Regions from separate parts of the Streptomyces sp. NPDC050509 genome, predicted to be linked through region 3. Evidence: riboswitches for the same ligand, from Rfam matches in the RefSeq annotation. Region 3 holds a riboswitch; each other region holds the start of a gene.
What was found. Region 3 has a riboswitch for cyclic di-AMP ahead of ACIBJC_RS29850 (C40 family peptidase). Riboswitches for the same ligand answer to the same signal wherever they lie in the genome.
Positions count from the first base shown of each region.

Region 1: it holds a riboswitch for cyclic di-AMP, as region 3 does, so the genes downstream of both, ACIBJC_RS03095 (peptidoglycan DD-metalloendopeptidase family protein) here and ACIBJC_RS29850 (C40 family peptidase) in region 3, are expected to answer to the same signal.
Region 2: it holds a riboswitch for cyclic di-AMP, as region 3 does, so the genes downstream of both, ACIBJC_RS27200 (M23 family metallopeptidase) here and ACIBJC_RS29850 (C40 family peptidase) in region 3, are expected to answer to the same signal.

Region 1 is NZ_JBITHL010000001.1:806,438-810,876, reverse strand. Features, by position in the region: gene ACIBJC_RS03110 (helix-turn-helix domain-containing protein) at 1-375, shown strand, start outside; gene ACIBJC_RS03105 (DUF6126 family protein) at 398-571, shown strand; gene ACIBJC_RS03100 (tyrosine-protein phosphatase) at 603-1,415, opposite strand; cyclic di-AMP (ydaO/yuaA leader) riboswitch at 1,876-2,042, shown strand; gene ACIBJC_RS03095 (peptidoglycan DD-metalloendopeptidase family protein) at 2,047-3,054, shown strand; gene ACIBJC_RS03090 (SGNH/GDSL hydrolase family protein) at 3,268-4,104, shown strand; gene ACIBJC_RS03085 (STM4011 family radical SAM protein) at 4,182-4,439, opposite strand, start outside.
Region 2 is NZ_JBITHL010000009.1:472,531-476,969, forward strand. Features, by position in the region: gene ACIBJC_RS27195 (PP2C family protein-serine/threonine phosphatase) at 1-522, shown strand, start outside; cyclic di-AMP (ydaO/yuaA leader) riboswitch at 858-1,012, shown strand; gene ACIBJC_RS27200 (M23 family metallopeptidase) at 1,024-2,073, shown strand; gene ACIBJC_RS27205 (aldo/keto reductase) at 2,169-3,113, shown strand; gene ACIBJC_RS27210 (PrsW family intramembrane metalloprotease) at 3,172-4,439, opposite strand, start outside.
Region 3 is NZ_JBITHL010000011.1:220,679-225,117, forward strand. Features, by position in the region: gene ACIBJC_RS29830 (8-amino-7-oxononanoate synthase) at 1-900, shown strand, start outside; gene ACIBJC_RS29835 (DUF397 domain-containing protein) at 909-1,148, opposite strand; gene ACIBJC_RS29840 (helix-turn-helix domain-containing protein) at 1,157-2,014, opposite strand; gene ACIBJC_RS29845 (ATP-binding protein) at 2,275-2,718, shown strand; gene ACIBJC_RS29850 (C40 family peptidase) at 2,778-3,251, opposite strand; cyclic di-AMP (ydaO/yuaA leader) riboswitch at 3,254-3,451, opposite strand; gene ACIBJC_RS29855 (hypothetical protein) at 3,757-4,065, opposite strand; gene ACIBJC_RS29860 (ATP-dependent Clp protease proteolytic subunit) at 4,072-4,439, opposite strand, start outside.

The DNA.
Region 1 (4,439 bases), on a different contig from region 3:
CCGGAGCGCGAGCCGATCGTCCGGGCCGGCCGGGCCGAACCCGTCGAGGCCGACGGATGGACGTACCACCAGGCGGGCGGCTCCGGACGTGCCATGCAGCCGCTGCGGCTGGAGGTGCCGTACGGGGCGCAGGGCGACCTGGTCCGGGTGCACCCCGGCGAGGAGTGGCTGTACGTTCTCGACGGCCGGCTCAGGCTGAGCCTCGGCGACACCCCGCACCTGCTGGGCCCCGGCGACAGCGCGCACTTCGACTCGCTCACCCCGCACCGCATCGCGGCGGCCGGACCCGAGGGGACCGAGCTGCTCTTCGTCCACACCCTGCTCCAGAGCCCGACCGCCGACCTGTGCCTCGGCGGCCCGGCCCACCGTGTCTGACCTGACGAGAGAGGCCCCCACCATGTCGGAGACCGAGCACCCGGTGCCTCGTGACGGAGCACCGCACCATGTCATGGACGAGGAGAAGAGGTTCCCGCGCGGGCTGGTGATCCGGCTCTTCGCCTATCTGGTGGCCGGGCACATCTTCGCGGCCTTCCTCTATCTCCTCTTCCACCTCGGAGCCCAGGGGCAGTGACCGCCGGCACGCGAAGGAGCCCCCGGCGGCGTCAGCCCTCGTCCAGGAGGCGCGCGCGCAGCCGCTCGCGGGTCCCGGGCGTGAGGCCGAGGCCGTCGGAGAGATAGCGGTCGGTGGAGCCCCAGGTCTTCCCGATGGCGTCGAAGGCGGCGCGCAGGTAGTCGGCGCGGGCGTCGAAGAGCGGGCTGAGCAGCGCCGACGCCTCACCCGACACCGCGGCGGGCGTGCGGTCGGCGCGGCGGAAGAGGTAGCGGCGGTGCGGGTCGTTCGACTTGAGGTAGTCCGCCTCGATCGCCTCCGGCTCGACGCCGACCGCGAGCAGCGCCACGGCGACCGAGATACCGGCGCGGTCCTTGCCCGCCGCGCAGTGCAGCAGCGCGGGGAGGCTGTCCTCGGCGAGCGCGTGCAGCAGGCGGCCGTGCTCCGCGGTGCGCTCCGTGACGATCGCGGCGTACGAGCCGGTCATCCGGGCCGCGGCCCTGCCGTCCCCGAGGAGCGAGCGGAGCTGGTCGATGTCGCCGTACCGGACCATCCGCCAGAACTCGGCGCCGTCGGCCGGGTCGGAGAGCGGGATGTTCACATGGCGTACGCCCGTCAGCGCCACGTCCGCGCCGTCCAGCCGCAGATCGGCGGAGTTGCGGAAGTCGAAGATCGTGTGCAGACCGAGGCCGGTGAGAAAGGCGGCGTCCTCGACGCTCGCGTGGGCGAGATGCCCGCTGCGGTAGAGCGCGCCGTACCGCACCCGCCGTCCGTCCACGGCCGGCAGGCCGCCGACATCACGGAAGTTGCGCACCCCGGACAGCTCCGGCTCGGTGGACGGGACCTGCGGCGACTGCTGCGTCACGCCTGCTCCTCCGTGTCTGCCGTCGGCGTTGCTCGCCGGCGGAGTCGATTCCCGACCCTACGACATCCGTTCGCGCGCTCGTCAGTGCCGAGGAGCGGCTGCGGAGCGGCCGATGAGTGGCCGATGAGCGCGTGCATGCGGACAGCGCACGCGGGGATAAAACGCCCAAACAGTCCTCTGTCCGGATTGACTGATTCCGCACAACCTGCCCCGGTCGCGGGGGAGATGGGTGGCGGCTGGTGAGCAGGATCATATCCGTGACGTTCCGTGGTGACGGCGCGAAAGGGAAAGGCCACCTCGAAAGGGAATTGGGGAGCGGTCTCCACACAGGGTGACGGGCGATCTTCCGGCAACGGGACGTGTATGTCGCCGATGGAAAAGGGTGGCTTGTTCCGGCCGTCCCACTCGCCTACGTTCACCCTCAATCCGAGCGGAACGCCGAATCCTGCCGCCGCCTCGGGGACACCATCCACCCATTCACGCGTGGCAGGAGCGGGGGACCCAGGTAGTACGCCGTTCCGGTGCTCCGGCATCAGGGACGGCTCGGGGTGAAGTCGCGCACCACGCGCGGCCGGGCAGCTCCAGTCCGAACCCGACAGCTCACCTCGTAGGCGCCGGAGAGGACATCGCCATGCCCGCGAAGGGTAAGCACCGCCGCCCGAGGACCAACCCGTTCTCCCGCGGATTCATCGCCGCCGGAACAGGCGGCGCCGCCATCGCGCTGCCGCTCATCGGCGCCACCGGCGCACACGCGGCGCAGCAGGCCGCACCCGCCGCGGCCCCCCAGGCCGCACCCGCCACCGCGCACACCGCCCAGAACCTGCCCGCCGCCGCGCCGCGAGCGGATGCCGCGACGCAGGTGACGCGGTCGGCCGCCACGAAGGTGCGGACGTACGCGGTGGTCGCCGGTGACTACCTCTCCAAGATCGCCGACGAGCAGAACGTCCAGGGCGGCTGGCAGCGGCTGTACGAGGACAACCGCCAGGCCGTCGGCGGCGATCCCGCGCTGATCCACCCCGGCCTGAAGCTCACCCTCGGTGGCAAGGGCGCTTCCGCGCGCTCCGAGGCGCCCGCCCCCTCGAAGTCGTCGAAGTCCTCCGGGTCCTCCGAGTCGAAGTCCTCCGGGGCTTCGAAGTCCTCGAAGTCGTCGAAGTCCTCCTCGTCCGGCACGTCCTCCTCGGCGGCCAAGAGCGCGGCCCCCGCCGCCAACTCCGCGGCGCGGAGCAGCGCTTCCGGCTTCACCCTGCCGGTCGACGGCGTCGGCGTCGGTACGTCGTACCGCGCCGCGGGCGGAAGCTGGTCCAGCGGTTACCACACCGGTGTGGACTTCGTGGCCTCCACCGGCACCACCGTGAAGGCGGTCGGCGCGGGCACCGTCGTGTCCGCCGGCGCCGGCGGCTCGTACGGCAACCAGGTCGTCATCCGGCACGAGGACGGCATGTACTCCCAGTACGCCCACCTCTCCTCCCTCTCCGTCTCGGCCGGCCAGAGCGTCGGCTCGGGCCAGCAGATCGGTCTCTCCGGGGCCACCGGCAATGTGACGGGACCGCACCTGCACTTCGAGATCCGGACGGGACCGGACTACGGCTCGGACGTCGACCCGCTGGCCTTCCTCCGGCAGAACGGCGTCTCCATCTGATCCGCCCGCCTGATCAGTCCGGTCGGGCTGATCCGTCCGGCGACACCGTGACGCTTTTCGTCTCCACCGCGCGGCCCGGCACCGAATGTGCCGGGCCGCGCGGCTTTTCGCTATTCCCACTTGAAAGAAAATTGACCGATGGTGTTTCTCACCCCACGTCAACCCCTGCCTACGGTCGCGTAGGTCACATGGCCGGGTGGAAAATACCCTGCTGTGGCAGACGATTCGAGAGCAAGAACGAGAGCAAGAAAAGACAACATATTCGGGTCGTACGCGGCGATCGGTGACAGCTTCACGGAGGGCGTGGGAGATCCAGGACCCGACGGGCTGTTCGTCGGCTGGGCGGACCGGCTCGCGGTCCTGCTCGCCGACCAGCTTCCGGTCTCCGGTGCGACGGCCGACCCCGTCCACGGCGACTTCCGCTACGCGAACCTGGCCGTACGCGGCCGGCTCCTCGACCAGATTGTCGCCGAGCAGATCCCCCGGGCCAGGGAACTCGCCCCGGACCTGGTGACCTTCTGCGCGGGCGGCAACGACATCATCCGCCCCGGCACCGACCCCGACGATGTCGCCGAGCGCTTCGAGCGGGCCGTCGCCGACCTCACCGGCGCCGTCGGCACGGTCATGCTGACCACCGGCTTCGACACCCGCCGCGTGCCCGTACTGCGCCATCTGCGCGGCAAGATCGCCACGTTCAACGAACACACGCGGGCCATCGCCGACCGCTACGGCTGCCCCGTCCTCGACCTCTGGTCCTTCAGGACCGTCCAGGACCGGCGGGCCTGGGACGGTGACCGGCTGCATCTGTCGGCCGAGGGGCACACCCGCGTCGCGCTGCGCGCCGGGCAGGTGCTGGGCGTCGACGTACCCGCCGACCCGGACCAGCCGTGGCCGCCGCTGCCCCCGCGCGGCACGCTCGAAGTCCGGCGCGACGACATCCACTGGGCGCGCGAGTACCTGGTGCCCTGGATCGGGCGCAGGCTGCGCGGCGCCTCCTCCGGCGACCATATCGAGGCGAAGAGGCCGGACCTCCTGCCCCTGAAACACTGACGCGGCCTCCGGGTCCCGGGCGGCGGGGGCGGCGACGCGGGACCTCATGCCCCGCGTGACTCACGCCTCGCGTGACCTCACGCCCCCGCCGGGATCCGCTCCAGCACCCCGCCCGCGAAGACGTCGTACAGGGGCAGCGTCTCCAGATGGACATAGCCGATATGGCAGTCGCACACCGCCAGCGGACAGGCCCGCGGCGCGAGCGCGCGACGGTACGAGCCGTCGTAGAGATTGCCCAGCTCGGCGCGGACGAAGTGGCAGCGCCGTACCGTGCCCTCGCCGTCCACCGAGATCACCGACTCGCCCGTCCGGCACGGCAGCCCGGCCGAACGGTG
Region 2 (4,439 bases), on a different contig from region 3:
GGCGTCGCACAGCGGCTGGAGCGCTCGCTCCTGCGCGAGGGGACGCGGCGGGACGGGCTCGATGTCTTCGAGGGGTTCACCACGGCCGTACTGGCGGAGATCCCGCACGGCGAGGACGTCGTACGGCTCGTCAACCGGGGGCATCCCGAGCCGCTGCTGATGTGCCACGACGGAGCGGTACGGATGCTGGCGTCGCGCGACCCCGCGCTGCCGCTCGGCATGAGCGAGCTGGGCGCGTGGCCGGACCGGGCGGAGCAGTCCGCGTACCCCGACGGCGCGACGCTGCTCTTCTACACGGACGGGCTCACCGAGGCGCGCGACGGCCAGGGGGTCTTCTACGTCCCGCGCGAGCGGCTGGACGGGCGGATCTTCCAGGGGCCCGACGAGATGCTCCAGGCGCTGATCGACGACGTACGGCTGCACACGGGCGGCGGCAGCCAGGACGACATGGCGCTGCTGGCGGTCAGCCGGCCCACGGAGGGGGAGCCGGAGCGGCGCAGGACGATGCCGATCGTTCCGTGACGCGGGTCCGTCGTGACGCGGGTCCGTGAGGCTCTCCGCGTCGGCCTCCGCGACGCGGCTGCGTGAGGGAAGTGTGAGGGCGGACCACGACCGGCGGTCACGAAGCGTGTTCGACACGTACCGCTCCGCACAACAAATGACATACCGTCAAGTATGTGCGGTGGACGGATATGCTCCTGGCGTCGATCAACTCGCCCTGATGCGCGTTCTTGTGTCCCGGTACGTCCGATGCGAAGTCGTTAACGATCACCGGGAACAGCTTGGAATAACGCCCTGGTCTCTATTAACGTTCGATAACGCAGCGCGGTCGTCCCAGCCGTCGTCAGAGATGGCACCGTGCGCGTGCGCCGAATCCCGCGAGGGAACCGGGGAACCACCCATTGGGGTGAATCGGGAGTTACTTGCCGCCGTGCGCGGCAGGGGACACCCGTAGGAGACCTTCCTGCTCCGAACCCGTCAGCTAACCCGGTAGGCGAGAAGGAAGGAAAGGAGCACGCCTCAGTGGCGTCCAACCAGTCTGCCCCCACGGCGACCTTCGAACCCCACTCCTTCGGCAGCGGCGGTGAGAACGAGGCGCCCGGCACCTGGGGGGAGTGGAACCCCACCGAGGAGTCCGTCCGTCCCGTACGCGGCAAGCACCGCGTCGCCAGACAGCGCAACGGACTCGCCCGCAGCTCCACCGTCCTCGGCGTCGGCGTCATCGCCGCTGTCGGCGCGGGCGGCATCGCCACCGCGCAGGACAAGCCCGCGGTCTCCATATCCCTGCCCGATGCCATCGCGGACAACCTTCCGGACGCCAAGTCCCTGCCGGGGATGGCCTATCTCGGCTCGGACGACTCGGACTCCGAGTCCGACGTGCTGGCCAGTGAGCCGCTGACCACCGCCGGGCTGACGATCTCGGACACCGAACAGGGCGCCACCGACGCCGGCGAGGCGCTGCGCGCCCGCATCCTCCAGCAGGCCGAGCGGCAGCAGACCGAGGCCGACGCCACGCAGAAGGCGGCGGTGCAGGACGCGGCGGCCGAGAAGGCCGCGGCCCAGGCCAAGGCGCGCCAGACCGACGCCGAGAAGAAGATCGAGGCGGCCAAGAAGAAGGCCGAGGCGGAGGCCAAGGCCAAGGCCGAGAAGGAACGTCTCGCCAAGCTGGCGGCCAGCTACTCCCTCCCCACCTCCTCGTACACCCTCACCTCCTCCTTCGGTCAGTCCGGCTCCCTCTGGTCCTCCGGCTACCACACCGGCCTGGACTTCGCGGCGCCCACGGGCACCCCGATCAAGGCCGTGCACAGCGGCACCGTCAAGTCGGCCGGCTGGTCGGGCTCGTACGGCTACCGCACGGTCCTGGAGCTGGATGACGGCACGGAGGTCTGGTACGCGCACCAGTCCTCGCTCTCCGTCAGCGCCGGGCAGAAGGTCTCCACCGGTGAGGTCATCGGCCGGGTCGGCGCGACCGGCAACGTGACCGGGCCGCACCTCCACCTGGAGGTCCACACCTCCGGCGGTACGGGCATCGACCCGATGGCCTGGCTGAACGGCAAGGGCATCAACCCCTGAGGCCCTGAGGCCCTGAGGTCAACTCCCAGGCCCTGAGGGCAACGGGAGTGCCCTGAAACGGAATAGGGCGCTCCCTGGGGGAGTTGTAGTGAGGTATGACGACTTTGCGCACACTCGGCTCCTCCGACCTCAAGGTCTTCCCCCTCGCCCTCGGCGGCAACGTCTTCGGCTGGACCGCCGACCGTACGGCCTCCTTCGCCGTCCTCGACGCGTACGCCGCCGCGGGCGGCAACTTCGTGGACACCGCCGACACCTACTCGTCCTGGGTGCCGGGCCATGCCGGCGGTGAGTCCGAGACCGTCCTCGGCGAGTGGCTCGCCGCGCGCGGCAACCGCTCCGACGTGCTCGTCGCGACGAAGGTGGGCGCGCACCCGGAGTTCAAGGGGCTGAAGCCCGCCACGATCAAGGCCGGGGCCGAGGAGTCGCTGCGCCGGCTCGGGACCGATTACATCGACCTGTACTACACGCACTTCGACGACCCGGACGTCCCGGTCGAGGAGATCGTCACCACGCTCGACCAGCTCGTCAAGGAGGGCAAGGTCCGCGCCGTCGCCGCCTCCAACCTCAGCGCGGAACGGCTGGACGCCTCGATCACCTTCGCGGAGCGCGAGGGTCTTGCCCGGTATGTCGCGCTCCAGCCGCACTACAACCTGGTCTCGCGCGACACGTACGAGGGCCCCCTGCGGGACACCGCGGCCCGACACGGCCTCTCCGTCGTGCCGTACTTCGCCCTCGCCTCCGGCTTCCTGACCGGCAAGTACCGACCCGGCACCCAGGTGGAGAGCGCCCGCGCCGAGGGTGCGGGCAAGTACCTGGAGTCCGAGCGCGGTGTGAAGGTGCTCGCCGCGCTGGACCGGATCGCCGAGGCGCACGGCGCCGAGGTCGCCACCGTCGCGCTCGCCTGGCTGGCGGCGCAGCCGACCGTCGTCGCGCCCCTCGCCTCCGCGCGGGCGCCCGAGCAGCTTCCGGCGCTGCTCGCGGTCGCGGAGCTGGAGCTGACGGAGGAGGAGCTGGCGGAGCTGACCGCCGCCTCCGCCTGATACCCGGCACCGCGTGACCGCCGCCTCCGTCTGACGGAGGTCACCTCGGGACGGACGATCAGTACTGGCGGTACGGGTTGTAGCCGTCGTAGTCGATGTACGGCGGCGGCACCCGTACCCGGCCCGTGGCCCGCGCCGCATAGGTCAGCGCGGGCCCCGCTATCTCCTTGCGCTCCCACAGGTGGTGCAGCAGTTCCTGCTCGCGCTCCACGAAGTCCGGGCCGACCGGGTCACGCCCGGCCCGGTGGCGCAGGAACGCCAGGGCCGTCGCGAACGCCTCGTACTCCCCGACCACCCGCGCCGCCGCGCGCCCGTGGCTGCGGCTCGCGAACCCCCGCGCCATGGTGCGTGCCCGCATCGAGGAGAGCGCGAGGGGCGCGGCCGGGGCCAGCCAGCCCGCGGCGGCGTACGCGGGCAGCTCGGCCGCGAGGGTGCGCAGCTCGCGCTGGCGGCTCCAGATCGCCAGCCAGGTCAGCAGCCCGAAGACCGGCACCATGATCGCCCCGTACACGGCGTAGAAGCCGAAGGGCCCGAACAGCGCCGCCGACCCGTTCCACAGGGCGTGCATGCCCATCGCGAGGACCAGCCCGAGCAGCGGGAAGACCACCCGGCGCACCTTCTGGCGCCGGGCCGCCACGGCCGCCAGGCCGAAGCCGATACCCGTCGCCGCCGTGAAGAGCGGGTGGGCGAACGGCGACATCACGACGCGTACGAAGAAGGTCGCCGCCGTGACCGAGTTCAGCCCGGAGTGCCCCTGGCTCTGGTCCTCGCCGAAGGCGTTGCCCAGATAGAGGATGTTCTCCGTGAACGCGAAGCCGGTGGCGCTGAAGCCCGCGATCACCACGCCGTCGACCAGCCCCGTGAAGCTCCTCCGGCGGAAGAGGAAGATCAGCAGGATCGCCGTGGCCTTCGCGCTCTCCTCGACGACCGGCGCTATCACCGTGGCGCCCAGGGACTCCGCGCCGGCCGGGTCCGCGGTGGCGGTGGCTATCCACTCCGTCGCGAAGGAGTTCGCGAGGATCGCGACGAGCGCCGCCGCGAAGGCGCCCCAGGCGAAGGCGAACAGCAGATTCGTCCACGGGCCCGGCTCGACCCGGTCCAGCCAGCGGAAGGCCGCGGCCAGCAGCGGTACGGGCAGCACGGCGAGCCCGAGGCCCACCAGGAAGCCCTGGGGCCCGGTCTGCTCCCGGACGAGCGCGAGGATCACCAGCGCGCAGAGCGCGAGCACCGTGACCAACGCCCCGGCCCTGACCGCCCTGTTGCGCCAGAACGCGCGCGTCGGCCGGTAGCGCCTGCGGGCGGGCTCGGGCACGGCGCTCCACAGGT
Region 3 (4,439 bases):
GGCTTCGAGGCCGCGCTGGTTCTCTCGTCCGGTTACGCGGCCAACCTCGCCGCCCTCACCGCGCTCACCGCCCGCGACGGGATCCTCGTCTCCGACGCGGGCAACCACGCCTCGATCGTGGACGGTTGCCGGCTCTCCCGCGCCGAGACCGTCGTCGTACCGCACGCCGATCCCGAAGCCGTGGCGAAGGCGCTCGACGCGCATCCCGGGCGGCGCGCGCTGGTCGTGAGCGACGCCGTCTTCTCGGTGGACGGCGACGCCGCGCCGCTGGCGGAGCTGGCCGCGGTCTGCCGCGGCCGGGGCGCTGCCCTGCTCGTCGACGACGCGCACGGCCTGGGAGTGCTCGGCGCGGGCGGCCGGGGCACCCTCGACGCGACGGGCCTCGCAGGGGCCCCGGGGGTGGTGGCGACCCTCACCCTCTCCAAGTCCCTGGGCAGCCAGGGCGGCGCCGTCCTGGGACCGGCCAGGGTGATCGACCATCTCGTCAACGCCGCGCGGACGTTCATCTTCGACACGGGGCTCGCGCCCGCGGCGGTGGGCGCCGCGCTGGAGAGCGTGCGGCTGCTGCGGCGCGAGCCCGAACGGGCCGAGCGGGCCCGGGAGGTCGCCCGTACGCTGCACCGGCTGCTGACCGGGGCGGGACTGACTGCGGTACGGCCCGACGCCGCCGTGGTCTCCGTACAGGCGCCGTCGCCGGAGGCGGCCGTGCGCTGGGCCGCCGACTGCCGGGCGGCGGGGCTGGCCGTGGGGTGTTTCCGGCCGCCTTCGGTGCCGGACGGCATCTCCCGGATCAGACTGACCGCCCGCGCCGACCTGACGGAGGACCAGATGGGCGCGGCGGTGCGTACGGTCGTGGCGCTCGCGCCCGGGGCCATGTCCGCGGCCCCGGAAGCGGAGTGACGGCCCGTCTACGCGGCAGGCGCCCGCCCGTCCAGCGCCCGGACGAAGGATGTCCACGCACCGGCGGAGAAGGCCAGGTGGGGGCGGGCGGCGTTCTTGGAGTCCCGTACGGCCAGCGCGCCCGCGTCGTTACGGGCGCACTCCACGCAGTTGTTGGCGCCGACGCTGTGACTGCTGCGCCGCCACCTCCGCGGGGGTGAAAGGGGTAAGGGAAGAGAGGTGGGGGGCCCTGCGAGGCAAGCGGACATGATGCTCCCTACGCGCCGTCATTGATCCCGGCGATGAGATCCAATGAATCCTGTGTCGAGAGGGCGTGTGCCTGCATCGCGTGGAAGGCGACGCGGTACGCCTCCAGGTCCTCTTTCCGTTGCAGATAGAGGCTATTCGTTAAATGGTCGAGAATGACTAAATCCAGATCGGTAATGTTCGAAAAAGAGAAGATGATGAAGGGGCCGGTGAGTCCGGCGTAGCCGCCCGCGGCGAAGGGCAGGACCTGGAGACGGATCTGGGGGAGCCTGGCCAGCTCGGTCAGCCGCCGTAACTGATCCCGCATCACCCCGGGCCCGCCGACCTCCCTCCGTAACACGGCCTCGTCGACCACGGCGTGCAGACGCAGCGGCGCCGCCGCCCGCGTCAGCACCTCCTGGCGGGTGAGCCGCACGTCGACCAGCGAGTCCACCGTCCCGTCCGGCGTCCCCGTCAGCGCGGCCCTGGTCACGGCGCGGGCGTAGGCGGGGGTCTGGAGCAGTCCGGGCACCACCGAGGTCTCCAGCGTGTGCGCGGTGCTCGCCTGGGACTCCAGTGTGATGAAGTCCCGGTACGTGGGCGGGATCACCGCGCGGTACGCCGTCCACCACCCCGGCGCGCCGTCGGCCGTGCCCGCGAGGGCCCGCAGCAGCGAGCGCAGCCGCCGGTTCTCGATCCCCAGGGCGTCGAGGAGCGCCGCCAGGTCGCCGTCCCGCACCCCGCTGACGCCGGTCTCGATCCTGCTCACCTTCGACTGGTGCCAGCCGAGCAGCCGGGCCGTCTGATCACTGGTGAGCCCCGCGCTCCGGCGCAGCCTGCGCAATTCGTCCCCGAGTCGCTGCCGACGTACCACCGGAATATGCCGCATGGCCGAATCACCTCTCCGCTTCCTTCTCCGTCGCACCGATACGACGTCAAGGCGGAGAAGTTATCTTTCCGGCGCCCAAATACGGTCTCGCGTTGCAGAGTTCACCGCTTTGAGCGACAGATATATGCAGATCTCGGTGGATCGGAGGTACGGATGGTGCGATCAGTGGCAGGCTGTCGCGCAGCACGGTTCCGAGGCCGTCCGCGCAGCCATCAGCTCTGCGCCGGAGTCCGGTCCGGCGGGAAAGGGACAGCGTCGCCATGGCCGACCACCAGGAAGCATCCATCACCCTGCCGAGCGAGCCCGCATCGGTGCCGACGGCCCGAAGATACGTCGCGGACCTCCTCACCGACTGGGGGCTGCCGGGCGAGGCGGCCACCGCGGACACCGTCCGGCTGATCGTCTCCGAGCTGGCGACCAACGCCGTGCAGCACACCTTCGGCCAGTCGCCCACGTTCACCGTGGAGGTACGGCTCGACCGCGAGGAGCGGTTGCGCGTCGGGGTCACCGACAGCCATCCGCGCTGGCCCCAGCGGCTTCCCGCGGCCGTGCAGCAGGACAACGGCCGCGGGATGGTCATCATCCGCTCGCTGACGGCCGAGGCCGGCGGGCGGGTGTCGGTCATCCCGACGGCCGAGGGCGGCAAGACCGTCTGGATCGCGCTGCCCTGGACGGTCCCGCTGACGCCGGCCACCCCTGCCTGAGGCCTTCAAGGGCATGGCGGGCCTTCAGGGCTCCACGGGGCGGGGCGGCCGACGCGTGCTCACTTCACCCGGCCGTACCAGACCTTCTTGGACCAGATCCTCTCCAGCCGTACCAGCGAACCGGTCTTCGGCGAGTGCCAGATCTTTCCCCTGCCCGCGTAGATCCCGACGTGGTACACGCTCCTCCCGTAGTGGAAGAACACCAGGTCACCCTTGCGCCGCGACGAGGAGGAGACGTGCCGCGTCTTGTTGTACTGGGCCTGTGCCGTACGGGGGAGCTTCTTCCCCGCCTTCTTGAACGAGTAGAGCGTCAGCCCCGAGCAGTCGAAGCGGTGCGGCCCCGTCGCGCCGTACCTGTACGGGGACCCCTTCTTCGACGCCGCGACCTTCAGGGCCTTGACGCTGAGCGTGGCGGCCTCGGCCTCTGACGCCGCGCCAGGTGCCAGCATGGTGCCGGCGACGGCGGCGATCGTGAGGGCCGATACGGCCCCCGCCCGGGACAGCAAAGACGGGACATATGTCTGCGCGGTCATGCGCACCCCTTCGTCAGCCGCCTGTGAAGGATGACCTGTCGGGTTCGGGCTGGCGAAGTTGCCCGGCCGCGTGAACGGCTTCACCCCGAGGGACGACCACAACGGGCGTCGTCCCGTACTGCCTGGGTCCTCCACTCCTGCCGATCCACTCCTGTCGACCCGACATCCGGAACGGCGGCAGGACTCGGCGTCCGCCCGGACCGCCCCGCCAGGGGTGGCGGGGGCTTGTCGTCCCAGGGATCTTGACCCAGAAACCAGTGGATTTCCGAGTTGAAACGACGATATGTGAAGTTCCTCACCCTTGGTCCATGTGGGTGGCGAGGGGGTATTCCGCTCCCGGTCGGCGCGGGCCGATGAGGGCCTTACCTGCGACGTAACGATCACGCGCGCCGACACTCCGGTCGGTTCGCGCAACTCGCCTCGCCGAATCCGTCCAGTCAGTTCATACGCCGAACGTGCGAGTTCTTCTCATATGGACGCGGCCATACGGGAACGCGACGCCCCGTCAGGTCGGGCGCGCGGGCGGCACGGTGACCCGCGCGGCCCGCCGTTCCCCGTCGAGCGTCCGCAACGCCCTGGCCAGGGTCGCCGCGTACACCTCGCTCTCGCCACGCTGGTGCATGGCCGTCAGGGCGTCCCGCAGCCCGGTCACTTGGGCCGGCAGCGCCTGGGCCGCGCGCAGGGCGCCGTACGTGTCCGTCCCGCGCGCCGGGTTGATCCGGCCCAGCAGGTCCACGATCCGCAGATAGTGGTCGACGACCTCGCCCTCGGCCCGGGTGAGGGCGGGCAGCGGCGGCAGTTCGGGGGGCAGCACCGGCGCTCACCGCCCGCCGGCGGAGGTCTTGCGGTTCTGGATGACGTGGTCGATCAGTCCGTACGCCTGGGCCCCCGGCGCGTCGAGGATCGTGTCCCGGTCGATGTCGCCGGCGATCCGCTCCGCGCTCCGTCCGGTGTGGCGCGCCAGCGTCGCGGTGACCAGCTCCCTCAGTCGCAGCAACTCCTGCGCGTGGATCAGCAGATCGGACGGCTGTCCCCGCATCGGCTCCTCGGCGGCGGGCTGCTGGAGGACGATCCGGGCGCCGGGCAGCGCCAGCCGTTTGCCGGGCGCGCCCGCCGCCAGGAGGACGGCGGCGGTCGAGACGGCCTGGCCGAGACAGGTCGTGGCCACGTCGCAGGTGATGATCTGCA